2 regions of the Lactococcus sp. AK05 genome follow, and region 1 is predicted to be linked to the other one. Evidence: riboswitches for the same ligand, from Rfam matches in the RefSeq annotation. Region 1 holds a riboswitch; the other holds the start of a gene.
What was found. Region 1 has a riboswitch for thiamine pyrophosphate ahead of thiM (hydroxyethylthiazole kinase). Riboswitches for the same ligand answer to the same signal wherever they lie in the genome.
Positions count from the first base shown of each region.

Region 2: linked by a shared signal. The riboswitch ahead of thiT (energy-coupled thiamine transporter ThiT) and the one ahead of thiM (hydroxyethylthiazole kinase) in region 1 are both predicted to bind thiamine pyrophosphate.

Region 1 is NZ_JBFTEI010000001.1:862,026-877,678, reverse strand. It holds gene AB6B24_RS04175 (ECF transporter S component) at 1-158, shown strand, start outside; gene AB6B24_RS04170 (ABC transporter transmembrane domain-containing protein) at 307-2,124, shown strand; gene AB6B24_RS04165 (ABC transporter ATP-binding protein) at 2,108-3,934, shown strand; gene AB6B24_RS04160 (helix-turn-helix transcriptional regulator) at 4,055-4,813, shown strand; gene AB6B24_RS04155 (hypothetical protein) at 4,829-5,017, shown strand; ribosomal protein L10 leader region at 5,088-5,213, shown strand; gene rplJ (50S ribosomal protein L10) at 5,239-5,754, shown strand; gene rplL (50S ribosomal protein L7/L12) at 5,824-6,189, shown strand; gene AB6B24_RS04140 (hypothetical protein) at 6,300-6,977, opposite strand; gene wecB (non-hydrolyzing UDP-N-acetylglucosamine 2-epimerase) at 7,514-8,602, shown strand; gene AB6B24_RS04130 (glycosyltransferase) at 8,592-11,066, shown strand; TPP riboswitch at 11,168-11,270, shown strand; gene thiM (hydroxyethylthiazole kinase) at 11,351-12,103, shown strand; gene thiD (bifunctional hydroxymethylpyrimidine kinase/phosphomethylpyrimidine kinase) at 12,117-12,920, shown strand; gene thiE (thiamine phosphate synthase) at 12,910-13,557, shown strand; gene dltX (teichoic acid D-Ala incorporation-associated protein DltX) at 13,747-13,878, shown strand; gene dltA (D-alanine--poly(phosphoribitol) ligase subunit DltA) at 13,903-15,402, shown strand; gene dltB (D-alanyl-lipoteichoic acid biosynthesis protein DltB) at 15,402-15,653, shown strand, end outside.
Region 2 is NZ_JBFTEI010000002.1:182,787-198,439, forward strand. It holds gene AB6B24_RS05415 (MetQ/NlpA family ABC transporter substrate-binding protein) at 1-127, opposite strand, end outside; gene AB6B24_RS05420 (MetQ/NlpA family ABC transporter substrate-binding protein) at 271-1,131, opposite strand; TPP riboswitch at 1,714-1,813, shown strand; gene thiT (energy-coupled thiamine transporter ThiT) at 1,860-2,408, shown strand; gene AB6B24_RS05430 (aminoacyl-tRNA deacylase) at 2,472-2,948, shown strand; gene AB6B24_RS05435 (biotin transporter BioY) at 3,059-3,607, shown strand; gene AB6B24_RS05440 (DUF3397 domain-containing protein) at 3,649-3,987, shown strand; gene AB6B24_RS05445 (YdbC family protein) at 4,013-4,231, opposite strand; gene AB6B24_RS05450 (UDP-N-acetylglucosamine 1-carboxyvinyltransferase) at 4,277-5,542, opposite strand; gene lmrD (multidrug efflux ABC transporter LmrCD subunit D) at 5,718-7,712, opposite strand; gene AB6B24_RS05460 (ABC transporter ATP-binding protein) at 7,716-9,455, opposite strand; gene AB6B24_RS05465 (helix-turn-helix transcriptional regulator) at 9,543-9,869, shown strand; gene AB6B24_RS05470 (bacteriocin) at 9,948-10,196, shown strand; gene AB6B24_RS05475 (PadR family transcriptional regulator) at 10,607-10,957, opposite strand; gene AB6B24_RS05480 (cation diffusion facilitator family transporter) at 11,232-12,509, shown strand; gene AB6B24_RS05485 (MarR family transcriptional regulator) at 12,512-12,985, shown strand; gene AB6B24_RS05490 (tetracycline resistance MFS efflux pump) at 13,376-14,569, shown strand; gene AB6B24_RS05495 (M1 family metallopeptidase) at 14,606-15,653, opposite strand, start outside.

The DNA of each region.
Region 1 (15,653 bases):
TTAATATGGGTTCTCTATCAGTTACTTTGAATCCAACTTATCTTTTAACAGTAGTTTTACCTTTTAATGCTTTGCAGTACATCATCTTTGCTCTGGTATTTGGTTTGATTGTTGCAGTGTTCAAGAAAAACAAAGTCGTAAAATTTTATAATGCTTAATAAAAAAAGAAATTTCATTGATTTGAAGTTTCTTTTTTTATTTAAATAGTAAATAAGTGGGAATCTCACTTCATATAGTCTGTTTTAAACGCTTTCTTTATGGTATACTAATATTTAGAATATTATAAAATAAAATGGAATAGACTGTATGAAAATTTTTAAAGATTTATGGTGGTTTTTTAAGGCAGAGAGAAAAGGTTATGGCGTTGGTCTATTAGCCCTTTTTATTGTTTCTTTAACTCACTTGATTCCGCCTTTAATTATCGGAAAAATTATTGACCATATTGTTAAGCGTAACCTTACTTTACCCTTAATTTTGAGTTTTTCTGGTATTTTATTGGTTACTGCACTCGTTGAATATGGCTTTCGTTTTCTTTGGTCTACAAATATTTGGGGTGAAGCCTTTAAACTGGAAAAAATAATCCGTAGTCGGCTTTTTAGGCATTTTTTAAGAATGGATACCCTTTTTTATCAGAGAAATCGGACTGGCGATTTGATGGCTCATGCGACAAATGACCTACAAGCGATACAGAGTGTTGCTGGACTTGGTGTTTTGACTTGGGCAGATTCTTTAATGACGGGCGGGATGACAATCATTGCTATGCTCTTATTTATCGACTGGCGTTTGACAATTATTGCTGTCCTTCCTTTGCCTTTACTCGCGCTAGTATCTAAAGTTTTAGGGGATAAAATTCATGTAAGTTTTGAACATGCCCAAGAAACCTTCTCTGAAATGAATGATAAAGTCCAAGAATCGATTACAGGAATGAAAGCAATCAAATCTTTTGGTGAAGAAGAACAAGATATGGCTGATTTCCAAGTTAAGTTAGATAATATTGATAAAGCCTTTATCAGGGTCAATTGGATTGACTCAATGTACGATCCTTTAATCACTTTAATTGTTGGTTTATCTTATACTTTAACCATTCTTTTAGGGGGCTACTATGTTGTTCACCATGTTTTAACGATTGGACAGTTGGTTGCTTTTATGACTTATATCGGAAATTTGGTCTGGCCGATGTTTGCTATTGGTGTTCTTTTTAATGTTATTGAACGTGGAAGAGCTTCATACAGTCGAGTAGAAAAATTATTAGCTCAAAAAGCGGAATCAAAAATTTCTGAAGGTACTTTGAAAATGCCAAAAGAAGGTCAACTCCTTTTTGATATTGAAAGTTTTACTTATCCAAATGAGAATGAAGGGCGCAATCTGGAGAAAGTTCAATTTAATTTAAAAGAAGGTCATGTTTTAGGTTTGGTCGGACGAACAGGTGCAGGAAAATCAACGATTATTAAACTTTTAATGCGAGAGTTTGACCATTACAAAGGACATATTACTTTTGCTGACCATGATATTATGGATTATCAATTAGATGAATATTTGCCAGCGATTGGTTATGTTCCGCAAGAACATTTTCTATTTTCGATGTCTGTCAGAGATAATATTCGCTTTGCTAAGATGTCAGCGAGTCAAGAAGAAGTTGAAATTGCAGCTAAAACAGCTGGAATTCATGATGATATTATTGCTTTTCCTGAAGGTTATGATACTTTGGTTGGCGAGCGTGGCGTTTCGCTTTCTGGTGGACAAAAGCAAAGGTTATCTATTGCGAGGGCGCTACTTATTCAGCCTAAATTATTAATTTTAGACGATGCGCTGTCAGCTGTTGATGCCAAGACTGAACAGTTAATTTTGTCAAATCTGAAGGCCTTACGTCATGAAAGTTCAACGCTGGTTGTCAGTCACAGATTGTCATCAGTAATGGAAGCTAATGAAATTCTCGTGCTAGACGAAGGAAAAGTGATTGAGCGTGGCTTGCATGAAGCTTTGATTAAATCTGGAGGTTGGTATGCTCAAATGTGGCAAATGCAACAGATTGAAAGTCATTTGACAGCGAATGATGAAGATGAGAATTTACTGACAGGTTCGTCAGTAAATCGGGAAGGAGAAGAAAATGGAGAAATCTACTGACAAAATGTCTGTCAGAGAAAGTTGGCAAGTTTTTAAATTTATTTTCAAATTCTTATTACCTTTCAAAAAGTATTTCGTTTGGGCTTTTGTTTTTAGTGTAATTACAACTGCTCTTGCTTCAATTATGCCTTTTGTTTTGTCCGTTTTTATGGATTCTTATTTGACACCTATGAAAGCGACTGACCAGATTATTTTCTATTTTGCAGGTCTTTATTTGATTTTAGCAATAATTAATTCAATTGCTTTCTTTTTCAAATGGAATTATCTGCAAAATGGTTCGATTTTTGTTAATCAATACATTCGTAAGAAAGTTTATCGAAAAATTCATCAGCTAGGCATGCGATATTTTGACCAAAAACCGACGGGTTGGTTAATCACCAGAATCACAAATGACACTGATTTATTTGATTTCTGGCAGACTTTGTTTAATGCATTAACAAGTTTGCTTTCTATTATCATTGCCTTCATTGCTTTGTTTATTATTGACCACCAAATTGCGCTTGTGATGTTGTTGATTCTTCCCCTATTGATTTTGGCAGTACTGATTTATCAAAAAGTGAGTACAAAAGTTTATCAAGCCATGCTTGCTAAGCGTTCAGAATTGAATACGAAATTAAATGAATACATTTCTGGGATGAGAATTATTCAACAATTTCGTCAAGAGAGCAGACTAGGAAATGAATTTGAAAAAACAAATGATGAATATTATGGTTATCGAAAACGAGTGATTCAAATTAATGGGATTTTGTTGAGCCCTTTGGTTAATTTTTTGATGGCCATCTCAATTGTTGTTGTCTTGTTGATGTATTCTAATCGAAGTCTACATGCAGTGGTTGAGGCTGGTTTAATTTATGCTTTCATCAGTAATGTACAAATTTACTTTAATCCTATTTCAGGATTGATGGATTCATTATCAAACTTTTCAAATGGATTGGTGGCCTCTAGTCGCATTAAGACAATCATGGAAGAAAAAGAATTTGCGCCACAACAAGGAATTTCAACTTCTGTCAGTAAAAATGTTGATGAAAAATTTACTGACAGAAAATCTGTCAGCAATTCTCCAATCATTCAAGAAGGAAAAATTGAATTTCGCAATGTCAGTTTTTCATATGACGGAGAACATCAAGTTTTGAAAAATATCTCATTCATTGTGAATCCTGGAGAAACGCTTGCTTTTGTAGGTCATACAGGTTCGGGGAAATCGAGTATTATCAATGTCTTTATGCGATTCTATGAATTTACAGAAGGTCAAGTTTTGATTGATGATCAGGACATTAGAAGTTATTCAAAAGAAGAACTTCGGGAAAAAATTGGTTTAGTATTGCAAGATTCCTTTATGTTTGTTGCGTCAGTTACTGACAATATCAAAATGATGAATCCACAGATTACTGACCAAGCAGCCAAAGAAGCGGCTCGATTTGTTCAAGCTGACAAATTCATCAAAGATTTAGAAAATGGTTACGAAACCAAAGTAATTGAAGGTGGAGCTGCCTTCTCGGCCGGTGAACGTCAATTAATTAACTTTGCTCGAACGATTGTGCGTAATCCGAAAATTCTCTTATTAGATGAAGCAACAGCCAATATTGATACTGAAACTGAATCGCTTATTCAAGAAGGTCTGACAAATATGCGGCAAAATCGAACGACAATGGCAATTGCTCACCGTTTATCAACAATTAAAGATGCTGACCAAATTTTAGTCCTGAACAAGGGAGAAATTATTGAGCGAGGAAATCATGACCAACTTTTAGAGCTTAATGGTTATTATGCAGACATGTATCGAATTCAAACTTTACAAAAAGAGCTATGAAAAACCACTGCTATCAGTGGTTTTTCGTTTATCAGTTTTTCTGATAAAAAATATTGACAAAAAATAAAATAAGCGATATAATATAAGAAAGATTGATAAAGAATCGGGAAGGGAGAGTTTATGAATTTTGGTCAGAATTTAAAAAAATTAAGAAAAAATGCAAAATTGACACAAAGTCAATTAGCAGAAAAGCTAGGAATGAAGCAAAATGCTTATGTACTTTGGGAACAAAAATCAACCAACCCAACGTTAGAATTATTAGAAAAACTAGCAGATATCTATGATTTACCTATTCAAGAATTAATCAAAGAAACTGATAATAATGCAGAAAAACAATTAATCGATAATTATCGTTCACTGACTGGAGAACAACAAGAATCAGTTATTAATTTTACAGATTTTCTCATTGAACAAAATAAAACAGAGCTTATTAATTTGAAAACTTACAGACGTTCTTCTTTAGATTATGCCATTGTTGAAGATGAAGAATTATCGGCAGGTTTTGGTCAATCTCAAAGCAATACAGGGGGCCACTACAAAGCTTACACGTCTGAAACTCTTGGGCGATATGATGGTGCAGCCAGAGTAAAAGGGGAATCGATGGAACCTGAATTCCCTAATTTTTCTATTGCAACATTCTTACACACGGGTTTTGGTCGGAGTGGGGATATTTACGCCATTGCTGAAGGAGATTTGGGCGAAGAACGTTTGTATATCAAACAAGTATTTGAAGAAGAAGATGGACAATTTAGAATTCATTCACTCAATCCAGATCCACAATACAAGGATTTTTATCTAGGACAGGAAGATAATTTCCGAATTATTGGACCAGTAGTTGATAATTTTGAAGAAATTGAAGAATCACAGATTATAGATTAAAATGAGGGCTTAAAAATGAATTGGATAAGAGAAATTTTACCAATACTGGGAATTGGATCAATTTTTGCAATTGCTTATGAATTAGTTTTATGGCTTTCACAGAAATTGATAGAAAATGATAGCAAAGAGAAAATAAAAAAGGAAAAAAAGATTGTTAACGTCAAATTTTTTCATCTTTCAAAAAACCAAAAGAACATTGCATGAACTAAAATAAAAAAGAAAAAAGAATAAGTTTAGTCTTGCAATTTCAAAAAAACTTTGATATACTTATTTACGGTTCTAAATGAACTGACCGAAGACAGTAGGGGACGAAAGTCATAAACTTCCTACCGAGGACAAATATCAAAATGATAATTGAACTCTCTATGTCTTTTGTGTGTAGAGATTTTTTATTTCTACAACCAAAATAAAATGGAGGTAAAAAAATGAGCGATTACAAAGTAAATGAAGCAACAATTGCTAAGAAAGCAGAATTGGTTGATGTTTACGCACAAAAAATGACTGAAGCAGCATCTATCGTTGTTGCAGATTCACGTGGTTTGTCAGTTGATCAAGATACTCAACTTCGTAAACAACTTCGTGAAGCAGGCGTTGAATTCAAAGTCGTTAAAAACTCAGTTTTGCGTCGTGCAGCTGAAAAAGCTGGTCTTGAAGGTTTGTCAGAAGCATTCTCTGGCCCATCAGCAGTAGCATTTTCTAACGAAGATGTTGTAGCACCAGCAAAAGTTTTGGCTGACTTTGCAAAAGATGCTGAAAATCTTGAAATCAAAGCTGGTGTTATCGAAGGTAAAGTTTCTTCTAAAGAAGAAATCCAAGCTATTGCGTCTCTTCCAAGCCGCGATGGACTTCTTTCTATGCTTCTTTCAGTGCTTCAAGCACCTGTCCGCAACGTGGCTCTTGCAGTCAAAGCTGTTGCAGAAAAAGAAGAATCAGCTGCTTAATTATAAGCAACATTACTTATATCGGCGGATTTACGCAACAAACTAAAAAATTAATAGGAGAATATTAAAATGGCATTGAACATTGAAAACATCGTTGCTGAACTTGAAAACGCAACAATCCTTGAACTTTCTGAACTTGTAAAAGCAATCGAAGAAAAATTTGACGTAACAGCAGCAGCTCCAGTTGCAGCAGCAGCAGGTGCTGGTGATGCAGCAGCAGCTAAAGATTCATTCGACGTTGAATTGACATCAGCTGGCGACAAAAAAGTTGCAGTAATCAAAGAAGTACGTGGAATCACTGGTCTTGGACTTAAAGAAGCTAAAGAACTCGTTGATGGTGCACCAACAATGATCAAAGAAGGTCTTTCTGAATCAGAAGCTAACGAAGTTAAAGAAAAACTTGAAGCAGCTGGTGCTTCAATCACACTTAAATAAGAATTTTATTCTTGTTTAAAAAGAAAATTGAATATTATCGATTTTCTATTAAAAATACTACCAAGTTTGTTCTTGGTAGTATTTTTTTGCTATCTATGAGTCTCAAATTTTCAAAATACTTCTTCAAATAGAGCAATAAGTTTTACTGGCCCAATACCAGCAGGAATAATCGTATAGGGTTCAAAAATTGTTTGTTCAGTGGAATCGATGATGCTTGTCCAGCCGGCAAAGTCGTAGCCACGCAACTCGGGTTTTAGATAGGGAATGAAATTTTTTTCAACTGTTCGTACATCTGAGGGGTGGGTCCAGGAGAGTTCGACCTTGTTTATTGTGCGAGAAGAATAGCGAATTTCGTATTCTAATGGAGTCCACTGGGCATATAAATCATATTCTTTACCAACATTTTGAAGATAATCACCTGCAGTCCAAAGGAAATCGGGGCTTATTCCTGTTTTGTGTAAGGCAGAATTTGCACCAGCATAGAGTGCAGCTTGCTCGCGGGAGATATTATGCGGGATCACATAATGACTATCGCGAACAATTTTCCAACCTTCAAAGTGGTAACCAGGTAGAGTGAGCGAAAAATCAGCAATTTCATGTTCTGTTTGACTAACGTTTGAACTAATTGTCAATCCGACTTGTCGCTTATTATCAAAAATAGGCTGATAATCTTGTCTATTTTCAAACTTTACAGATGGACTAGTGCCACTATTTTTAATAAAGTTTTTCATTTTATCAGTGATGTTAAAATAATAGTTAAAAGTTGTTGATTGCTTGTTTGGATTCATAGGAGACTCCTTTCTCATCATTCAAAAAATAAAAAGTAAAAGCTCAATTTATAATTACAATCTTATTTTATAATATTTTTATTATAAACGATAATGATTTGTGTATCTGTAAAGTGAAGAGCTCACTGTTAATTCCAATAATTGTTTACAGATTAAAGAATATCTTGTGTTTTCAGACTTGAAAATAAATCAAAATTCACAATATTTCAATTGAATATATTTTAAAGAAAGAGAATTTATCTCTTTTTTTTTTGACAATGAGTGTCTACAAAAAATGAATAAAGTGCTACTGAAAATTTATTTTGTCAAATATAATCAATGATTGTCAGCTAATAATTACAAAATTAATTGATTTATGTATTTTATTAATAGATTAATAGATTAATAAATTCCAAATTTAATCTTATTTCATGCAACATATTTGCTCTTGAATTCAATATCTATTAGAATAGAAGTAAAGTAGTAAATAAATTACAACAGGAATTTTTTTAGATGAAGCAAAAAGTATATTTATAAAAATAGATGGTGAGGTAGAGATGAAAAAGTTACTCTTTATATTTGGGACTAGGCCAGAATTTATTAAAGTTTATCCAGTAATCCAAGAGGCGAAAAGGCAAGGTAATCCAATTGTTCTGGTTAACACAGGGCAGCACAAAGAAATGCTTAATGAACTTTTAGATGAATTTTCTGTGGAAGTTGATTACGATTTAAAAATCATGGAAAAATATGCTGGTTTATCAGAAATTGTGGCAGGATCAATTAGCGGTCTTGACCCAATTATTAAAAAGGAACAACCAGATGTCATCTTAGTTCATGGTGATACTGCAGCTACTTTGGCTGGAAGTTTGGTTGCTTATTTTAATCAAATAAAGTTGGCACATATTGAAGCAGGTTTGCGAACTTACAATAAATTTTCACCATTTCCTGAAGAAATGAATCGTCAAATTGTTGGTTTGATGGCTGATTATCATTTTACACCAACGGAAATGACGAAAGAAAATCTTTTAAAAGAAGGTAAGCCAAAAAATCAGGTTTTTGTAGTTGGAAACAGTGCTATAGATATGTTTCAGTATACTTTAAAGGAAGATTATACAAATGAAGCTTTATCATGGCAAGCTGACAAGAAAATGATTTTAGTGACGGCTCACCGTCGTGAAAATTTGAGTGATTTAGAAGAAATTTTTGATGGAATTGCAGAGATTGCTGATGAATTTAAAGAAACACGTAAAATCATTTATCCAATTCATATGAATCCAATCATTCGTGAAAAAGCGCAAAAATTACTGGAACATAGTAATATTAAAATCATTGACCCGCTGGATACAATTAACTTTCATAATGTGATGCGTCATGCCGAGTTGATTTTAACTGACTCTGGTGGAATTCAAGAAGAAGCAGCTTTCTTAGGAATTCCAGTGCTTGTTTTACGTGATACAACTGAAAGACCCGAGGGTGTATTGGCTGGTACTTTAAAACTTGTGGGGACTTCAAAAGAAAATATTGTTAATGAGACTCGGACTTTACTGACAGACAAGACTAAATATGAAAGGATGTCAGGAAGTAAGAATCCTTATGGTGATGGAACGACTTCCTTACAGATTATTAATATTCTAAATGAAAAATAAAAAAATTAATTTAAAGTCTTTCCAGTCTGTCTGTCTCATTTTTATCTTCCTTTTTAATTTTGAGTTTATTTTCCGCTTATCAAATTTTACTTCTAGAGAAAAATTCTTTACCATTCTCTTTTTTGTGGCTCCTTTGATGCTTAGCTCATTTTTTATCATTACGGATAGCGAAAAAATTCCGAATTCAGTTAGAAATTTGAGTATTCTCGGTGTCTTTGGTTTCCTGATGTATGGTTCCAATCGCTTAATCGTTTCCTTGACTTACCTCATAGGTGGGGAACATGCTGTTCCACAGTTATTTCCCTTCCGATTTTTGATTGCGATCTTCATTTTACTTTGTTGTGCTTTAGCTTATTATGTTTCAACAAAGAAGAGGTTAATTTATAAATTAGCAACATTGATTGCTTCTTTGTGGTTCGTTACATTGCCAATTATAACGATTCAATTCATTATTAAATTCTTGGTTGAACATCAGGGGTTTGATTTCTCGATTGTCAGTAATATGGATATCAGGTATCTGATCGTACCATTTATGCCAATCATGTATTTGAGTTTTTATAAATTTAGTGGGATTGATGCCAAGCAATTAGGAAAGAATATCAAATATACGGTTTATGTTCTTTTAGTTGTCTACATCGTTGCATTAATCGTTTATTCAGGAACTCAAGTAAATATTACCTTTAATTTTGCTCAAGAAGGTTTCTTTAATAGTATTGAGCTTAATTATAATGTCTTTTTGGCACATTGGATAGAAGGATTGACTGTATTTTCTCAATTCGTCCTACCAATTATTGCTTTTGCTTTAGTTATTGGATATAAGGGAGAAAAATCAAAGAAAAAGATACTGTCATTAAAACCAATTTATGTATTGATACTGGTTGCTCTGGGAGTTTATGCTTATCTTTTCTTTCTTAATCCACCAACTAATTTTATTCATTTTAATAACAAAATTTTCAATAGTTATTTTGCGCTACAAATTTTTGAAGTTGTTGTGATTATGCTTTTGACAATCTATACAGGTTTGAAAAAATTTATCAGACCAAGAACGAAGATATTGCTATATATTGGTTCAAGCTTGCCTTTCCTCTATTTATATATTGTAAGATATCATTATTGGAAACAAAGTTATTTGGTTTTTGATATTTTTGATCGTATCAATTATATTTTCTTTATTTTTTCAGTTTTCGTATTTCTTTACTATACGGTAGAAGTCGTTATTTTGTGGTATTCATATAATAAAAGACAAAAGATAACGGCATTAGATTTCAAAGATGAGAAAATAAAAAAACAATTTCATATTTACGTTTTGATTCCGTGTTTGAATGAAGAATTGGTTATTCAAACGACTTTGAAAAGTATTTTGAAAAATAATTATGAGAATTTGGTAGTAACAGTTATTGATGATGCAAGTGATGATCGGAGCTTAGAAAAAATTTCTGAAATTCAAGATTCTCGATTGAATGTTCTAAGACGTATTAAACCTAATGCGCAAAAAGGAAAAGGGACGGCTTTGAATTGGGCTTATTATCAAATTAGTGAGCAAATTCAAGAAGCTGGAATTGCTCCGGAGGATGTTCTTATTGCGATAATTGATGCCGATACAAAACTTGATAACAATTATTTTGAAAAAGTAAATATGGCTTTCAATCATGATGCTAAGCTTACTGGTTTGCAATCCAAGGTTCGTGTTGCCAATTTGCTTAAAGATGCTTCACAAGACTTGGAATTTTCTGAAATTATCAATGCGACACAGATGTTTCGGACTTTGACCAATACAGTTGCTTTTGGTGGAAATGGGCAGTTCTGTAAATTAAGTACTCTTCAGGCATTGAATGAAGATCCTTGGACAGATTCACTTGTTGAAGATTTTGATTTATCAACTCGTCTCTTTCTTTCAGATATTGAAGTTAAAAATGCTCAGTTCGATGATATTTACATTGAACAAACAGGGATTATCAATGATAATGAAGCTTTGGTTAAACAACGAGTGCGGTGGGCACAGGGAAATATTCAATCTTCAAAATATATTTTGCCGACGATTCGGTCAAAAAAATTGCAGAATAAACAGAAGTTTGAATTATTGATGACCCTACTGAAACCCTGGTTAATGGGGATTGAATATATCATTGTAATTTATACACTGATTATGATTGTTAATTCTGCTATCCTATCAGGGATTACTCAATCACTTAAAATTGTTGTTGTACTTTTTATCGTGATGTCAATTTATATTATCTTTGTGAATTTTGTATGGGCTATTCTTTATAACAAAGGAAAATCTCAAGAAAAAACAAGGGTGTGGGATGTAGTGAAAGATACGGTTAATCTGACGAAATTTCTATTTATTTTAACTCAAATTTATCCGCAGTCAGCCATTCGATATTTCAACTCTAAAAATGATTGGGTAAAAACTAATCGCCAAGAAGAAAGTGTTGACCCTCATATTGATGAGCATAAAAAATAAGAAAAACCTGCCTTTTTGGCTAGGTTTTTTCTTTTGTAGATTTGCGAAATTAGTTTTTTTAGTTTAAATATGTTAAAGTAGTTGTAGTTTTAAAAATAAATCTATCACACAATGGGTACTGGTAAAAACTAATATTACCGGTTGAGAAAGACCATCAGACTTGAACAGGTTAAGACCTGCGTAAGAATGTGTCCGAGTTTTAATTGTATTTTCTTTATGAAAATCTTTTAGCTTACTTTCTTATCATACTAGAGCCCTCCTTGTGTCTATAAAGGAGTTTTTTGATGTCAATTTTAGAAAAGATTAAAGAAAAACAACCACTTATCTTAAATTTAGCGAATTTTGTAACTCCACAAAGAGTTGCGGATGCGATTAGTTTTGCTGGTGGTTCACCATTAATGACTGCGGAAATTTCAGAAAGTGAAACTTTAGTTGAAATTGCAGATGCTGTAGTGGTAAATATTGGTACCATTTCAGAAAAGGATTATCCGCTTTTTTTGACTATTTGTCAGTTAGCAAATCAAAAGCACAAACCTTTAATTTTGGACCCAGTTGCTGTCAATGTCCCTTTTAGAGCAAATTTTGTCAAAAGATTAATACAAGAGGTAAAATTTGATATCATTCGTGGGAATTCAGCGGAAATTGCTTGGTTTGCTGATAAAGAAAGCTTGAACAAAGGAATTGATGCACTTGAGTCAAATTTAGAAGTTGAGCACGCGCGAGTTGCTGCTCAAAAAACAGGGGCAGTCATTATTCAAACTGGAAAAGTTGATGTTATTTCTAATGGGTTCGAGGAATTATTTGTTGAAACTGATAGTCCACTTTTTAAAATTAATGTTGGCTGTGGGGACATGCTGTCAGCAATTGTTGGAACTTTTGCGGCTGTATCTGATGATTTATTTAAGGCGGCTCATGAAGCGACAGAATTCTTCGGTGAATCTGGTGTGAAAGCTACTGATCAAGTAGAAAATCTACCAGGAAATTTTGTGAATCGTCTTCTTGATAAAATATATCAAGCGACGCAAGAGGTTATGTAAGGGAGAAAAAGAAATGATTGATGTTTCTCAAGTTGTGACAATCGCTGGAATTGATTCTTCTGGTGGGGCTGGTATTAATGCTGACCTAAAAACTTTTCATAATCAAAAAGTATATTCGGCAACAATTGTGACAGGGCTGACAGCGCAAAATACCTATGGAGTACAAGAAATTTTACCGACAAATAAAGCTTTTATTTTGGCTCAATTTGACTCAGTATTTTCTGATTTGGAAATTTCGGCAGCTAAAACGGGGGCACTTTTTGATACTGCTCAAGTTGAAGCGGTAATTCAAGGCTTGAAAAAATATAAACCGAAGCATTTGGTGGTGGATCCAGTAATGGTGGCTAAAGGCGGGGCAATTCTTTTGACAAGAGAAGCCATTGATTTGATAAAAAATGAATTGTTACCTTTAGCAGAATTGGTCACTCCCAATTTGGAAGAGGCAGAGGTTATGTGTGGCTATAAAATTACTGACGAAAAGGAAATTTTAAAAGCCCTTCATGATATTCAAAAGTTAGGTGCTAAAAATGTGCTGATTAAAGGGGGACATGGCAATGGAGAACTGGTCAGAGATTATTTATTGATGACAGATGGTTCTGTCAGTACTTATGACTCTAAAAGATTACTGACAGAAAGAACACACGGAACCGGAGATACACTTTCTTCTTATATAACAGCTCATTTAGCTTTAGGAGAAGACTTAAAAGAAGTGATGCCAAAAGCTAAATTATTTATTACTGAAGCTATTTCACAAACAATTAATGTTGGTCACGGTCATGGACCGTTGAACCATTGGGTGACAATTAATGAAAAATAAAATTTTAGATCTGAGGGCCTATTTTATTGCTGGGCCACAAGATTTTCCAAAACTTTCAATTGATGATGCAGTCGATAAAATTTCTGTAATCATAAAAAGTGGAGTAACGGTTTATCAATTTCGTGATAAGGGAACAATTTATAAAAATAAAAATCAACGATTAGAAGTAGCGAAAAGACTACAAGGAGTAGCTCAGAAAGCGGCTGTTTCTTTTATTGTGAATGATGATGTTGAATTAGCGCGTGAACTGTCAGCTGACGGAATTCATGTCGGACAAGACGATGATTCTGTCAGTAAAATTCGCGAGCTGATTGGCCAAGAAATGTGGGTAGGACTTTCTGTCAGTAATGATATGGAATTAGAAAGCGCTCAAAAAAGTGGAGCTGACTATTTGGGAATTGGTCCAATTTATCCAACAAATAGCAAGTCCGACGCAGCAGAACCAATTGGGGTTGACCATTTAAGAAAAATGCTAGAGCATAATCAATTACCAACTGTTGGAATTGGTGGAATTACTGAAAATTCACTGACAGAGCTTTCAAAAATTGGTCTGGGTGGAGTTGCGGTAATTTCTTTGCTGACAGAATCCGAAAATTACAAAAATATGGTTCAAAAAATTAAGCAAAATATTAGATGAAAAAGATGTTGTACCCTTAAAAATACAACAAAACAAAATGATTCCGTTTTCTTTTTATTATATAAATTAAACTTACACAAATGTAAGTTTTTTTTCTTTAATAAATGTTATAATCAGAGTCATAAATGATATGAGATTAACTGAGTATTCTAAAAACCTCTTATTACTTTATATTTAAAAGGAGTTCCAATGGACAAGAAAAAAGAAATTCGTCTATTTTTGGCTAAAACAGTATTTTACTTTATAATTATTTTAATTCTGCTCTATCTTTATTCCTACAGTCATACTGGCGGAGCGCACTTTATCTATAACGAATTTTAGAGAGAATTATCGAAGGGGTTAATTATGAAATTATTAGAACAAATTTTTGAAATTGCAAAAAAAGAACCAGACCTTATCGTACTTGCCGAGCGTGAGCAGAAATTTACTTACCGTCAATTATTTGCCGCGGTTTCACATATCTCAGAACAAATCAATGAACGCAATTTAAATCAGCGTCCAATCTTGATTTTCGGTAAAAACGATTTTATCACTTTAGCAGCCATGCTTGCGACAAATTTAAATGGTCACGCTTATATTCCTGTTGATGCTCACACACCATTTGAGCGGACAGAAATGATTAAATCAGCGGCAAAACCAGCGGCGGTACTCACTACAGTTGAGCTGTCAGCAGATTTTGAAGCACTTTTTACTGACAGAATTTCTCTTGAACTTACTGACCAGATTTTGACTGATAAACTTCCAGCACTTGATTTTTCTAAAGCAGTTTCTGGAAATGACAGCAATTATATTATTTATACTTCTGGAACAACAGGAGTACCAAAAGGTGTTGAAGTCAGTCATGATAATCTTGTGACTTTCACCAATTGGATGAACAATGATTTTATGAAAATTGAAAATAATCAAATCTTGTCACAAGCCCTTTACAGCTTTGATTTATCAATTTTCAGCTTGTATCCAAGTCTTACAACTGGCGGAACATTAATTTCACTCTCACGTGACGAAACAACCAACTTCAAATTACTTTTTGAGCGTTTGAACAAAACGGTCATTAATACTTGGATTTCAACACCATCATTTGTTGATATTTGCTTATTGGACCCTTCGTTCACTGAGAAAGAACACCCTCAATTAGTTCAATTTATTTTCTGCGGTGAAGAATTAACAAAGAAAACAGCAGAAAAATTACTGACAGCTTTTCCGTCAGCAAATATATACAATACCTATGGTCCAACAGAAGCAACAGGAGCCATTTCGTCAGTAAAAATCACGAAAGAATTACTGACAGAAAATGACCGTGTCCCAATTGGTTTTGCCAAACCAGGTGTTGAATTAAAAATTATGGATAAGGAAATCATCATTGTTGGTGATTCGGTAGCCAAAGGTTACTTTGAAAATCCAGAAAAAACTGAGCAAGCCTTTTTCACAGTCGACGGAAAACCCGCTTATCATACAGGAGATGCCGGTTCAATTTCCGCTGACGGAATGCTTCGTTACCAAGGACGAATTGATTTTCAAGTTAAATTTAACGGATTCCGTATTGAACTTCAAGATATTGAAGCCAATATTCAGAACTTAAAAGAGATTGAAAAAGCAGTAGTCTTACCGAAAACGAATGACCAGCATAAAGTCACCGCATTAATCGCTTATTTAGAAACAGAAAAAACATTTGAAGACCGTGCAGCAGAACGCGCCTTCACAAAAGAACTCAAAGCTGAACTTTCAAAAACAATTATGGATTACATGATGCCAACTAAGTTTGTTTATCTTAAAAAGTTCCCATTGAATCAAAATGGTAAAGTTGACCGCAAGGCACTCGCCCAAAAAGAGCGAGGTGACAACTAGTGCAACCCTATTCAACACCCTTTTACTTCGTGATTTTAGGACTTGCTTTAATTCCTATCGTTATTGCCCAGCTTCTGGGCAAAAAACTCATGTGGTATCAAGTCCTATTGACCATCGCTTTTCTTTGGCTGACATTTTCGGGAACAGTGACAATTTGGGCATTAATCGGCTTCGGAGTCTTCCAGACTATCATTGTAAAATTCTATGAGTGGTATCGAGTAAAACAAAACAAGAATCAGAGTTTTGTTTTC
Region 2 (15,653 bases), on a different contig from region 1:
CAATTTTCACTGTTTTATTTACTGTTTTATTTGCTTGAGATTTTTGACCAAAGCCGATAAATGCAGCAATAGCTACAATAACAACAACAATTATTCCAATAATTATATTACGATTTCTAGGATTCATAATCTTCTCCAATTTCTACTGACCAAACCGTTCGTAATCAGTTTGAGTCTTCTGTCAGTAAAATTTATTAGCCCTAAGGCAGAAATTTCTAAAGTAGAAATTTCCAAAGTTTTCACCTAACCGTTACTTTTTAACGAAATTACTTAGTCGAGTTTCAATCCCCAAGCAGCAATTTTTCTCTTATCAGGATAAGCTTTCTCAATTGCTTTTTTCGTTGCTTCAGTTTGGTAGGCTTTCACAACTTCTTTATAAATTTTGTTATTAGCATCTTTTTTATTTGCAACGATAATATTAATCCACTGCTCGCTATCTTTGTTTACAGGTTCAGTATAAATAGACTCTTCAACCGTTAATTTTGCTGTTGTTGCAAAATCGTCATTAATTACTGCCGCTGTAATTGAATCAAGCGCACGCGGTGTTTGTGCCGCATCTAATTCTTTAATGACCAAATTTTTTGGATTTGAATTAATATCTTTGACTGTCGCAAGTGTATCACCTGATACAGAAAGGCCAATCAAACCAGCATTCTTCAAGACATAAAGTGCACGACTTTCATTTGAAGCGTCATTAGGTACTGCAATTGTATCTCCTGATTTAATTTGGCTCAATGAAGTAATTTTTTTAGAATAAAGGCGAATTGGTGAAATTGTTGTATTACCAATTGCTTTCAAATCACCGTCATTAGCTTTATTCCAAGCATTCAAGAAAGCATAATGTTGGAAGGCATTCAAATCAATATCGCCGTTTTTCAAAGCTGTATTTGGTTGTGTATAATCTGTAAAATGAGTGAATTTTAAAGTAATTCCATATTTATCTTTAGCTGTTTTAGAAACAGTTGACCAAATGGCATCATCTTCTTTTGTTCCTGTCATTATTCCAATATTCACAGTTTTATTTGCCGTTTTACTTCCACCAGATTTATGATTAAAACCGAAAAATGCAGCGATAGCAACAATTACAACAACAATAACGACAATTAAAATATTTCTGTTTCTTGGATTCATTTCTTCTCCCTTTTTTCTAATTGATTTATTTTTTAAAATCAATTATTCCCCTTTTGATAAACTTTTTACATCTATTAGAAAAATTAACCGTGCACCTGTTAATTTTTCTAATACTAAACAAATTCTTCAAGATAAAGCGCTCATGCTAAATAAAAATAGCTCATTTCATATAAAGAAACGAGCTATATCGTGGTACCATTCTTGATTTAAGCACTTTTTAGTTCACTGAAAATTTTCAGATTCCAAAGGCAACTTTCAAGTTCAATAACGAGAACCATTCCGTCAAGAGCTTAGTTAAACCTCACTCTTGCTACGCTTATCAAGCCATTTTCATTGCTTCGCTCAGGCTTGCTCTCACCACTACAAGCTCTCTGTGCTGACCTTCACAATTACTTACTCGACCGCTTTTATTTTGTCCGAATTTGTGTATAGACTTATTCTAACAGACTTTCGTTTTTTTTGAATTATTGATTTTTTATGTTGCCTTAAATATTTTTTAAGTTTAATTTATAAAATAGATTAACAATCTTAAAAAAATGCTTTTCAACTTAAAATATGCTAAACTTAATGAGTAAAAATAAATATTTGCACAATGGGTCTATTGACAAAACTGTCAGTAGCGAGAAATACCATCTGACCTGATCTGGGTAATGCCAGCGTAGGAATGTGTTAAGACAAATGTCTAATTTCTAACCCTCCTTTTGTGCGCATCAAAAAGGAGTTTTTTTATGTCTAATTCTAAGTTCAATGTCCGTTTGTTAACGGAAATTGCCTTCATGGCGGCACTCGCCTTCATCATCAGCCTTATTCCAAATACTGTTTATGGCTGGATTATTGTTGAAATCGCCTGTATCCCAATTCTTATTCTCAGTTTTCGTCGCGGCCTAACAGCTGGACTTGTCGGTGGATTAATCTGGGGAATTCTGTCAATGATTACTGGACACGCTTATATTTTAACCTTGTCTCAAGCTTTTCTTGAATATCTCATCGCCCCTGTTTCACTTGGAATTGCTGGACTTTTCCGCCAAAAAACAGCCCCTCTAAAACTTGTACCAGTTCTTTTGGGAACTTTTGTTGCTGTTCTTCTTAAATACTTCTTCCATTTTATTGCCGGAATCATTTTCTGGAGCCAATACGCTTGGAAAGGCTGGGGAGCCGTTGCCTATTCTCTTGCCGTCAATGGAATCAGTGCAATTTTGACTGCTATTGCTGCATTTGTCATTTTGATCATTTTCGTCAAAAAATTCCCTAAACTTTTCATTTATAGCAATTACTAATAAAATCTGTCAGTAAAATTATTTTATCTTGTCAGTCAGCACAAATTCTTCTATAATAAAGCTATGTCTAAAAAGCAAAAATTAAAGAAAACACTTGTAGAACAAATTCTTGATAAGGCAAAAATTGAGCATACTGGACTTGCAATTAACGCTTTAGAAAGTAATAGCCTCCCTGTGGATATCAGTCGCAGTGATATTTATAAAACCCTAGCACTAATCGGCGATAAAACTGGTCCTGTCATTGGTATTCTTCCACTGACAGAGCATTTATCAGAAAAAAAATTGGCCAAAGTTTCGGGCAATAAAAAAGTAAGCATGATTCCTCAAAAAGACTTGCAAAAAACGACAGGTTATATTCACGGTGCAAATAATCCTGTGGGGATTTGGCAAAATAAAAAATTCCCAATTTTCATTGATTCTATTGCCTTAGAGCACGACTTTATCGTTTGTTCAGCTGGCGAAGTTGGGCGTAGCATAAAAATCGCTCCTAAAGTCCTTGCTGACTTTGTTCATGCTCAATTTGTCGAAATTAGAGAATAAAATTACTGACAGAATTTCTGTCAGTAATTTTTTGTTTATTAGAGCAAGAGTTTGCAAAAATTCTTCTTTTTTAGTATATTTTATTTTATACATAAAACAAAGGATTCTTAATGCAAAATACAAAATTATATTCTTTAACCCTAATTGCTCTTGGTGCAGCAATTATTGCGGTTCTATCTCCTCTGTCTATCCCAATTGGTATTGTGCCCGTCACCTTACAAACACTTGCCGTAGGACTTGTTGCCACAGTACTAAAAGCGCGTGAAACTTTTTTTGCTATCTTACTCTATCTCCTGTTAGGATTTATTGGAATTCCCGTATTCACTGGAGGGACATCAGGAATTGCGGTTCTTTTTGGTCCAACAGGTGGTTTTCTAATTGCCTTTTTAATAATGGGAACCCTTATTTCTTTTGGCCTTCATCAAATTAATTATAAGACCATCCCTGCTTTTATCATAAATATTGTAGGACACCTGCTTATGTTAGTTATCGGAACATTGTGGCTCAAATTTTTTACCAATGTCGACTGGTCATTGGCCTTAAAGCTTGGATTCACACCATTTGTCATTGTTGAAATTATTAAAGCTGTCCTTGTCACTATCTTTGGCTTAGCACTTATTCGTGCACTTTCTCACACAAATAAATACTTTACAAACTAAGGCAAAACCGATACAATTAGTCTATGTTTATAAAAGTACTTATGGCGCTTTATCCCCTTATTGTCTTTATTGCATTGGTTTTCATTTTCAAGTTTTTTAGACTTCGTCACTTAACCAATCGCAAACTAAAAATTCCAGATGTTTTTACAATATTTCTCATCTTAGGGATGCAAATTTTTTCTAAAAATGTTACAAGTATCAGCATCATTCCATACTACCTGCTAATCATTTCTGGCTTAGCGCTTGTTTTGTTGTTGCTTGATTTGCTTTATTATAAACAATTTACCTATCGTCGCTTTTTAAAACTCTGGTGGCGCTTGACCTTCTTTATTACTTTGATTATTTATCTTATCCTTATTGTGATAACTTTTACCCATTAAAAAAAGCCCTGAAATCTCAGGGCTTTTATTTATTTCCTAATTCTTTTAAGAGAACACCAAATTCTTCTTCAGATAAAGTAATTCCTTTACCCATTTTTTCATGGTCAGGTGACCAAGTACGAATGTCATATTTAGGTTCGGCATCATTCCAAGAAACACGATTTAATTCTTTACGCCAACCTTTTGCATTTTCAGAGAGAACAATCAATTCTTCAATGATTTCAAATTTTAATTTATCAGCCATCTTATTTCCTTTCTCATTAGTCTATACGAAAATAAATCACTTTTGTCACTCTTCAATCAATTGAATATCTACACCAACAGCAGTCAATTTTTCAATGATGTGGTCATAACCACGTAGGATAAACTCAATATTAGAGATTTTTGTAGTTCCACTGGCAATAATTCCAGCAGTAACCAAAGCCGCACCAGCACGTAAGTCAGTTGCTTGAACACAACTACCAGTTAATTCATTAGGAGCGTCATAAATAATTCGATCGTCTAAAACAGAAATATTAGCACCCATACGAGCTAATTCAGGGACATGATTGACACGTTTTTGATAAATCGTATCAACAATTGAACCACGACCTTTTGTTTTCAATAAAAGTGGTGTAATTGGTTGTTGCAAATCCGTCGCAAACCCTGGGTAAGGAACAGAAGTAATATTGACTGATTTTAGATTTTCTGATTTATGAACTTCAATACTATCTTCACGAATGGTCAAACCTACACCCATTTCTTCAAGTTTAGCAATGAAAGATTCCAAGTGTTCATAAATAACATTTTCAATGATGACACCATCTCCCATAGCAGCTGCTAAGGCAAGATAAGTTCCCGCTTCGATACGGTCAGGAATCACCGTATGTTGAGCACCGTGCATTTCATCCACTCCAGTAATGCGGATAATGTCAGTCCCAGCTCCTCGAACTTGTGCGCCCATATTATTTAGAAGTGTCGCCACATCAATAATCTCAGGTTCACGGGCAGCATTTTCAATGATAGTTAAACCTTTTGCACGACTAGCAGCAAGCATAGTATTAATTGTTGCCCCAACAGAAACAACATCCATATAAATGGTTGTTCCAACTAACGAATCACCAATCACTTCTAAGTGCTCAGCTTCTTCTTCTTGAATCTTCTTAGCCCCTAGAGCTTTAAAGGCTTTATCATGTAAATCCGTTGGACGAGGGCCTAAATCACAGCCACCAGGCAAGCCTACTGTTGCCTGACCAAAACGTCCCAAAAGTGCCCCATTGAAATAATAAGAAGCACGTAAAGAGTTGATTTTTCCATAAGGAAGGGGACGAGAAACAACACTGCGGGTATCAATCACAAGTCGTCCTTCTTCAAGATTTCGTTCAATTTTTGCTCCCATGATTTCCATGATTTCGACTAAACTTGCGACATCAGAAATATCTGGAACTCCTTCAAGCGTTACAACATCGTTAGCTAAGATAGTTGCTGGAATCAAAGCGACTACTGAATTTTTTGCGCCAGAAATTGGAATGGTTCCTGAAATACGCTTTCCACCATTAATTACTATTTTTTTCATATTATTTCAAAATCACTTTTCACATTTTTATTGTCTTAAAAAAATTATATTTTTAAGAACCGCTCTCTATTTTAACATTTTATAGTAGTTTTTCATAGACTTTTTTTCTAAATAAAAAATCACAGCTAAAATTTTAACTGTGATTTTATTTTCTATTGCTTAACTGAATAATCTCTTATTCAAAAACAAATTGATTGTGATAAAGTTCAGAGTAGAAGCCACCTTGAGCAACGAGTTCATGGTGATTTCCTTCTTCGATAACTTCACCATCTTTAAGAACAACAATCTTATCTGCATTAAGAATTGTTTTCAAACGGTGAGCAATAACGAATGAAGTACGACCAGCAATAGCAGCTTCCATCGCCCATTGAATTTGTTGTTCAGTTACTGTATCCACATTTGAAGTTGCTTCATCCAAAATCAAAAGTTCTGGATTTGTCAAAATGGTACGTGCGATAGAAATTTGTTGTTTTTGACCAACTGAGAAGACTGATTCATCATCTGAAACATGTGTTTCGTACTTGTCAGGTAAGCTATCAATGAAATCATGAATGTGAGTTGTCTTAGCCACTGTTTCAATTTCTTCTTGAGTAGCATTTGGTTTACCAAACTTGATATTATCAGCAATCGTTCCATCAAAGAGAACAGACTCTTGCAAAACAATTCCGACATTTGAACGCAAGCTATCTAAATCAAATTCACGAATATCAGTTCCATCAAATTTAATTGCTCCACCATTAACATCGTAGAAACGGTTCATCAAGTTCATAACTGTTGTTTTACCTGAACCAGTTGGACCAACGAGGGCAACCATTTGTCCTTTTTTAACATCAATATTAACTTTTTTGAGGACTGGTTTTCCTGGAAGATATTCAAAATCAAGATTTTCGATTTGAATTCCGTCTTTAATCGTATCAAATTTCTTACCATTTTCAGGACGAACTTCTTCTGGTTCATCAAACATGACATTCAAACGAGTTGCCCCTGTGATGGCAAGTTGAAGTTGACCAAAGTTTGATGAAATTTGCATGATTGGGTTGTAGTAACTTTGAACGTATTGAACAAAGGCAACCAAAAGCCCTAAACCTGTGGCAATTGACATGCTATCATCGTTAAGAACATAGGCCGTTCCACCAAAGATAACAATGGCAATTGATAAAAGTTGGAAACCATTCATCAATGGGAAAATCATACCAGACCATGCTTGAGCAGCAAAGGTACGTTTTTTAACATTTTCGTTATGTTCCAAGAATCCATTAATAGAATCTTCTTGCAAACCTTCAACGATAATTGCTTTTTGCCCAGAGATTTTTTCATCCATATAGGCATTAAGTTGTGAAACTTCTTCTTGTTGTTTGTCTGTTGCTTTTTTCGATTGACGAATGATAATCACAGCAGATAAAATAGCAACTGGAGAAGCGGCAACTGTCAACCAAGCAAATGTCACATCTTTATTGAAAATCTGGATAATGACACCCACAAAGACCGCAGCATTTGAAATAACCGAAACGAGTGCTTGGTTTAAAGTATTTTGAATGTTATCCAAGTCAGATGTGAAACGAGCAAGGATATCACCATCTTGATGACGGTCAAAATACGAAATTGTCAAACGTTCAAGTTTACCAAACAAACCTTTACGCATACGATTTGTTGAATGAGCAACGATACGGCTAAAGAGCAAGGTATAAATCAACATTGATACACCTGTTGCTACATAGACTGCAAGCAATTGCCACATTCCTTTCATGAATGTAGAAGTGCTGGCTGCATGTGAAGTTGCCACTGTTTTAAGTGTTTCTAAAGTTGTTCCTTTAGGAAGATTAGCAGTGATTTGGTCTTGTGCTGCTTGTGGCAAAGATTTCACAACTTCAGGAACATTGTGCCAATCTACTGTTTGGTGCATTTGTTGGCTTAATTGTTGAGCAATTTGTTGTAGTGCATCTTGGGATTGACCAGCATGTTGATGTGTAAAGAAGTCAGTCACATATTTAGTCAAATTAGTGATGGCGTCCCCCAAAAGTGATGGAGAAACAACCTGTAACCAAGTTGCTAAAATGATGAAAATCATAATTACAGCAAATTGGAGTTTATATCTTTTCAGATAGAGGTAAAAAAATCGGATGGCACGTGTGGTGTCAGACATTTTTCTTGTTGATTTGGTATTTTCCATGTCTTAGTCCTCCTGTGCTTTCTGTGTGTCGTAGATTTCTTGGTAAATTTTATTCTCAGCAACTAATTCTTGGTGAGTTCCTTGACCAACAAGTTTTCCTTGGTCAAGAACCAAAATATTATCTGCATGAACCACTGATGAAATCTTTTGAGCAATAATAATTGTGGTTGTGTCTTTAAGGTCTTTATTCAAAGCTTCTTGAACAAGTTTTTCAGATTTAGCATCAAGGGCTGATGTTGAGTCATCTAAAATTAAGACATTTGGATTTTTAACAACTCCACGTGTGATTGAAAGTCTTTGCTTTTGACCACCTGAGAAGTTATTTCCGCGTTCTTCAACTTCAGAATCATATTGACCATCTTTAGTTGTAATAAATTCTGCGGCTTGGGCAATGCGTGCAGCACGAGTCATTTCTTCATCAGTTGCATCGGCTTTCCCTTGTTTAATATTTCCAGCAATTGTTCCTGAGAAGAGAATGGCTTTTTGAAGAACAATAGAAATATTTTTCTTCAATGTTCCACGACTAACTGTTTTAAGATCTTTTCCACCAACTGAAACGGTACCTTCTGTTGGATCAAAGAGTCTTGGAATCAATTGTGCCAATGTAGATTTACCAGCACCAGTCGCTCCGACAATCCCAACCATTTGACCAGGTTCTACTTCAAAGCTAATATCTTTAAGCGTTGGTTCTTCATCATTAGGATAAGAGAATGACACATGGTCAAATTTGACAGAACCTGAAAGAACTTCGTCTTTAGCATTTTCATCAAATTTCATGGCTGGATCAGTATTTAACACTTCATTAATACGTCCAATTGATACCATACCACGTGAAGCAAACATTGAAATCATACCACCCATGATAATGGCAAACATAATCATTCCCATATAAGTTATAAATGTTGTAATCCCACCGATACTATCAGTCGCAATACTTTGTGACTTTGTAACATAGGTTGATACAAAGTAGATGGCAAGCCATATCGCTCCTTGAGCAATAATTGTAAAGAGAGGAATCATTGCCGAGAAGAGTTTTCCTACTGCCCAGTTATGATCGTAAAGTTCATCAGAAGTTTCATCAAAATCTTTGATTTGATTTTTTTCTTGAACGAATGATTTAACGACACGTGAACCACGCAAGTTTTGTTTAGCAATGGCGTTAATACGGTCCATCAATTTTTGGAAAGCCATAAAGTGAGGGCCCATGCGTCCCATTATCACAACAGTAACTACAATAATAAGCACTAAAAGAAGGAGAGTAATCCACCAAAGACGAGGCATAGTCGTAATTGATAAGATAATTCCTCCGATTAGAAGGACAGGCACTCTCATTAAAATTTGGAAAACCATCATCATCAAGTTTTGAACTTGTGTGACGTCATTTGTCATCCGAACAACAAGGTTTCCAGCATTAAATTTCTCGATATCTTCATAAGAGAAGGTATTAATTTTTTTGTAGGTATCTTCACGAACCACAGCACCAACTTCTTGAGCAAGTTTAGCGGCCGTTAGAGTTGATACAATAGCAAATACTATTCCTATACCTGAAACAACAAGTATTAAAATTCCATCATTTTGGATTTTATCAGACATTTGATGGCGAGTTAAGGTAGAATTAGCCAAAATCGTCATGATATCTTTGATTATCTGCGGTTGGTACAATTGAACGCCGGCATAAATGAATGTAGCAAACATTGAAAACAATGCTAACCATTTATGACGCCATATTGCTTTTCCAATCATCAATTATCCTCTTTTCTTTTTATATAAATTATTTTTTAATATTCAGTCTATTTTAAATTATAATAAAAATATTATATAATTTAAAACATGAATAAACTTCTTTCAATGTTTCGTCATTCCTATATTGATGCTAACCACTTTTCTTGTTTATCTAACTTCAAATTACTTGATGAAACAGAACTTTTTAAAATTACTGGTGGACACTTTTCAACTTCGTTCAAATATCACAGACTCGAAAATCACTATACACAAGAACAACTTGCCGAACTTCTTAATGTGGATACTCATACTATTAGAAATTGGGAGTCAAATAAAACCATACCTAAGGGGACTGATTTATTCAATTCAAGTCAACTTTTCGGCATCAGTATCGATACTCTTTGGGATGCTGAAAATAAATATAAAAATCACTAACTTTTTGGCTGTACAACCAAATTATAAGTGGTACAATCTATTTGTAAGCTTACAAACGATTAGAAGGAGAATTCAATTATGAGTAAAAAAATTCAATCAATCAATACCGATAAACCTCTATCTTCATTCAAAGAACTGTCAACCGAAGAACTTCAAGATATCGCTGGTGGTGCCAATGTTGCATTTACTGGTGGTTCTAACCTAGCTAGCACTTTAGCTTCAATTACCCAAACGGGAAAAGCCGCATCAGCTGCTGTTAAAAGCGTTAGCATGGGTGGCTATGCTTCTAGCGCCTACAATACGATGATGAAATTTTATCCATACTAAGCCCAAATAAGTAAATTTTCAAGTGCTCTTTATGAGCACTTTTTTTATTTTCCAATAGTAAGATATGGTTCTGTAAGCTCTTAGCAGTTTGTTTGCTTCATGATTGATTTGAAAATCATAAAATTCCTTTCTAGAGTTAAATAATGTAAATAAGTTTACATTAAATTGAATTTTCAATTTCATTTTACTTCAAAATAATTTCAATAAATTTTTTGAGAAAATAATTATAACATTATTTTTTTTAGTAAACAAGCATTAATTGTTAATGCTGTTAAACATTACAATAGTTAGTTTCAAAAAAGATAAACTAACAAAAATATTGTAACGCTTTTCAAAGTTTAAGTCAACAATTTGCGACGAATATTTTTTACCTTCATCCCTTATGTTGTAACTTAAATTTTAATTGGAAATTATTTATTAGATTCATCTTTTTTATTTGCTTCTAAATTTTCAATAATTTCATCGACTCTAGACCAAGATTCAAAAGCAAGTCGCATATTTTCATGACCAATTTCTGTCAAGCGGTAGTATTTACGACGGCCACCTTGGCTTTCGTCTCCCCAATAAGAACTGATAATCCCATCCTTTTCAAGTCTTTTAAAGATTGTATAGAGCGTGGCTTCATTAAGCTCCATTTCTCCATTTGAGGCTTCTTTGACTTGCTTGATAATGCCATAAACATAATTATCCCCTTGTTTTAAGACATTGAGCAAAATGACATTGGTTTGGGCGCGTAACATTTCCTTTGGTATTTCTGCCATTCTTTTTCCTTTCTATCATTTTAAACAAAGTATATTATACTTCACATTACTATGTAAGTCAAGGTACTTGAATTTTTTATATAATTATTTTATTTTTGACTGATTTCTACTACATTAATATAGTAGAAAGTGGGTATTTTTATATAAATTAGTCAGCCCTTATTTTTTATTTATATTTTGTGAGCCCTTGTTATAAAAGCTTTTTTGGCAATAGATACAAACTTTCATTCAAAATTTTGTTATAATGGAATGATGTAAATTTGGGAGGATTCATATGGCAGCTTCAAGTACAAACAATCTGAAACTCGCTGAAAAAGGAGTTTGGGTTTCTATTATCGCTTATATTGTTTTATCCATTGGACAAATTGCTTTTGCAGCAATTGTGCATTCTAGCGCTCTTCAAGCTAATGGTTTTAATAATGTGACTGATATTATGGGAAATATTGCAATTTTGATTGGTCTTCGACTTGCTCGAATTCCAGCAGATAGTGATCATGTTTATGGTCACTGGAAAATTGAATCAATCGCTAGCTTAATTTCTAGTTTTATCATGTTTTTCGTTGGTTTTGAGGTTTTAAGAGAAACAGTTATGACACTTCTTTCTGGTAAAGAAGAAGCCATTGACCCGCTGGGAGCTCTTGTTGGTTTATTCTCAGCTTTCGTCATGCTGGGCGTTTATCTTTATAATCGAGCATTGGCTAAAAAAACGAACTCACAAGCGCTGTCAGCAGCAAGTAAGGACAATCTCTCTGATGCGGTGACTTCTATTGGAACTGTGGTTGCTATTTTAGCAAGTAGCGTCGGCTGGGAGTGGCTTGATACTGCGATGGCTGTAGTTATTTGTGGTTTCATTTTAAAGACTGCTTATGATATTTTCCATGAATCTGTTTTTAGTCTCTCTGATGGTTTTGATGAAAATCTTGTCGAAGAATATCGCGAAGCAATTTGCTTAGTTCCAAAGGTAAAAGGGGTTAAGCTTGTCCGAGGTCGTTCTTATGGAAGTAATATTTTCCTTGATGTAGTGGTTGAAATGTCTCCTGATTTAAGTGTTTTCGAGAGTCATGAAGCGACCGAGTTCATTGAGAAAATGTTAATTGACAATTATGGTGTTTATGATGTTGATGTCCACGTTGAACCTGCTGCCTTACCTGAAGAGGAACATTACGCCAGTCGCTCACTTGAACTTTTGGCAAAAGAAGAACAGTTTTTAAATCTGGAAAATTTGGACAAATTAACTGACAGCACTTTTCAAGAAATTCTTGCTGATGGAAAAATCATCAATGCTTCTGATAAATTGAAAGATTTTGCAAAAATTACTGACGAAAATTCTGTCAGTAAAAATAATGACACTAAAAATTCATTGACAAGTCTGTCAGTAATTCCATTAGCAATAAATCACTATAGTAGTTCACAAGTCAGCAAGAAAACATTTATTTTAACTTATGATTACTGGAAAAATGAACAAAATTTTGTGGTTACAAGTATCTGGCGACGCAATGACTATTGGCGCTGTATTTATAGACAGACAACTTTAAAAAGAGAGGAAAAGTGATTATGACCAATCTTCAACAAAATCAGGAACAAATCATGACTTCTTTAACTGATTTATTTAATAAGATTGATGCCTATTACAAGCCGCAAATGGAGGCTGAATTCTCAAATATTTCGTTATCAGAAATTGAAACGATTGAATTTATTGCTAAAACCCCTTATCCAAATGTGACCAAATTAGCCCATCATCTCTACATGACACGCGGTGCTGCCAGTAAAATCGCTAAAAAACTGCTCAAAAAAAATCTCGTTGAATCTTATCAAATTCCTCAAAATAAAAAGGAAATCTATTTTCGCTTAACAAAAGAGGGTCAAGAAATTAATGACCGTCACGAAAGTTTGCACCAAAAATTTTCAGAAAAGGATCAAGTTATCTTCGATGAATTAACTGATGAGTCTGTCAGCAATATTTTAGAATTCCTCAATAAATACAATAATCATCTTGATTCTGCTATCCGGAATAATATTGAAAAATAATTCTGTCAGTAAATTAATTTTTACTGACAGTTTTTTTGTTCGTTTTTTGTTGACACGGAAACAATGTTATGATATACTATTTTTGTTTCCGAGGAAACCGTGTAGAAAAGTGAAATCACAAGTCTATAGATTTCACTTTAGCAGACGCAAGGCTGCGCAAAAAACTTCCTAAGAAATCATCATCAATTATTGTAATTGAGTTCAGACCGCTAGAAGTTTATGAAAAAGACAAAATTTTGAACCTGCCTGTTGGGCAGAACCACCAATTTTTCTATCTACGCACTAGAGTGCTGCGCTGTCCATTCTCACTACGCTACTAAAGTAGCAAGTCGAATGGCAAATTTCATCGCTTCAACACAGTCGGGCTCATATCTTATGGAGGTTTTACCTATGAAAATTAATAAACACGCCCTCACTTTTGGGCTTATCACCACTTTCCTGACAGGACTTGGTTTTACAATCATCTCACCAGTCGTTCCTTTTATGGTCGCACCCTTTGCTAATGCTCATGACCAAGCACTCATTGTCACTAGTTTAATGGCAATCTATGCACTATGTACTTTCTTTGCCGCTCCTGCTCTCGGTTCTTTATCAGACCGTTTTGGTCGTAAACCTATCTTACTGATTTCTTTAGCTGGCTCTGCTCTTGGTTATCTTATCTTTGGCTTAGCTGGTAGTCTCTGGATGCTTTTTCTCGGACGAATCATTGATGGTTTAACTGGTGGAAATATCGTGACCCTTTTTGCTTACTTTGCTGATATTACTGATGAAGAAAATCGAACTAAAGTTTTTGGTTGGACAGCCGCCGCTGTTGGTGTTGGAACAATTTCTGGCCCAACAGTTGGAGGCCTTCTAGCTCATTTTGGCAATTCAGTTCCCTTTTACTTCGGCGCCCTAATCTCAATCGCCAATCTTCTTTACGGTGCATTCGTAATGAACGAGAGCTTGCCTGAAACTCATCGCACACGTAATTTTTCCCTTAAACAACTCAATCCTTTCACTCAACTTTTTCAGCTCTTACGCATGAAAAATCTCAATCGTCTGCTCTTTGCCGGTATCTTACTTTGGCTACCAAATGGTGCACTCCAAGCAATTATTAGTCAATTTTCATTAGATTCTTTTGCTTGGACGCCTGTATTAATTGGTCTAGCCATATCCATCATGGGTTTAATGGATATCTTGACTCAAATCTTTATCATGCCAAGACTTCTAAAATTAGCTAATGAAGATAAACTCATCCGTTTGGCACTAGTCTGCGAAATAATTGCTTACCTTCTTTTCGCACTTTCTGCTTTTTCTAAAATGTGGCCCTTCTTCATTCTAGCAATGTTTATCTTCGCTTTTGGAGATAGTATTTTTGGAACTGCCTTTAACGGTAAACTTTCAAAATCAGCGACTTCTTCCGAACAAGGTAAACTTCAAGGTGGAAGTCAAGCACTTCAAGCACTTACTCGCGTGATAGGCCCTTTAATTGGTGGACAAATCTATATTAGCCTTGGTCATTTCGCTCCAGCACTCATGGGATTTATCTTTCTAATAATCGCTCTACTTGTGCTATCGAAAACAAAGTCAGACCAAGAATGAATAAAAAATCACCTCAAAAAGGTGATTTTTTATTTATTATAATTTTTCAGAAATTTCTTTGATTGATTTATCAACGTCAGCCTTTTGGCTATCAATCAAAGCAACACGTGCTGTGATTTGCTTGATTGCCATTTCGATTGAACGTTTCAAACCTTGATTTTCTAATTTTGGCTCAAAGAAAGCTTTATATTCTGCTAATTTATCAGCAGTTTTAAAAGTATTTCCTGGATAGATAACAAATTTATCATAACTCATATCTCCACCCAATTTTTCTTCAAGGAATGCCCAGTTTGCTTTTTCCCAAGCCCAAGCAGCATCTTGTGAGAAATCATTGCGCAACAGGTAGAACCAAGAGAAAGCAATATCTTGTGGCTTAACAATATCAGCATTTTTGAAGCTTTCAAGCAATTCAGCAATGACTTTTTCATCCTTGATTAATGCGACAGCCCCTTCAAGCTCACGTTTAAATTCTTGCAAGCTAGTTTTAACATAAGTTTCACGATAAGTTTTAACCAATTCAGCAGAATTTGTCGTCTTAATTTCATTATTTAAAACAATTGGACGAATATCAGCCGGAATACCTGCTAGATTTTCTTTATGTGCTGCAAAGATTTGACTGGCTTTTGCTTTGGCATCTGCATTCTCAGCATACAAAGTCTTACTCAAAACAATTCCACGAAGACTCTCATCACCAGCAGATTCACCAGCAACTTTATCCCAACCTAAGCGAGCATAGTTTTTAGCGAAAAGTTTTCCTACCAAACTTTGGAAAGCTTTTTCAGTTTCTGAATCTTCATCAACAAAAAGTTCCAATTCGCTAATGAGTTGACTCAAACCAGTATTGACAAGGTAAGATTCTTCATTAGTAAATGCCGGCAAGATATTTACGACATCAGCATAAGAAATTACACCTGCTTTAGCCAATAATTTACGATCTTGCAAGATTTGGAATTTAGTCACATTCTCCAAAGTCTCAACTTCTGAGAGGAGGTCTGTCAACAATTGTCCTTTGTAATCAATAATGTAATGAGCCATATTTGCATCATTCAAAAAGAGGGCTTTACCATTATTTTTTGCTTTCAAA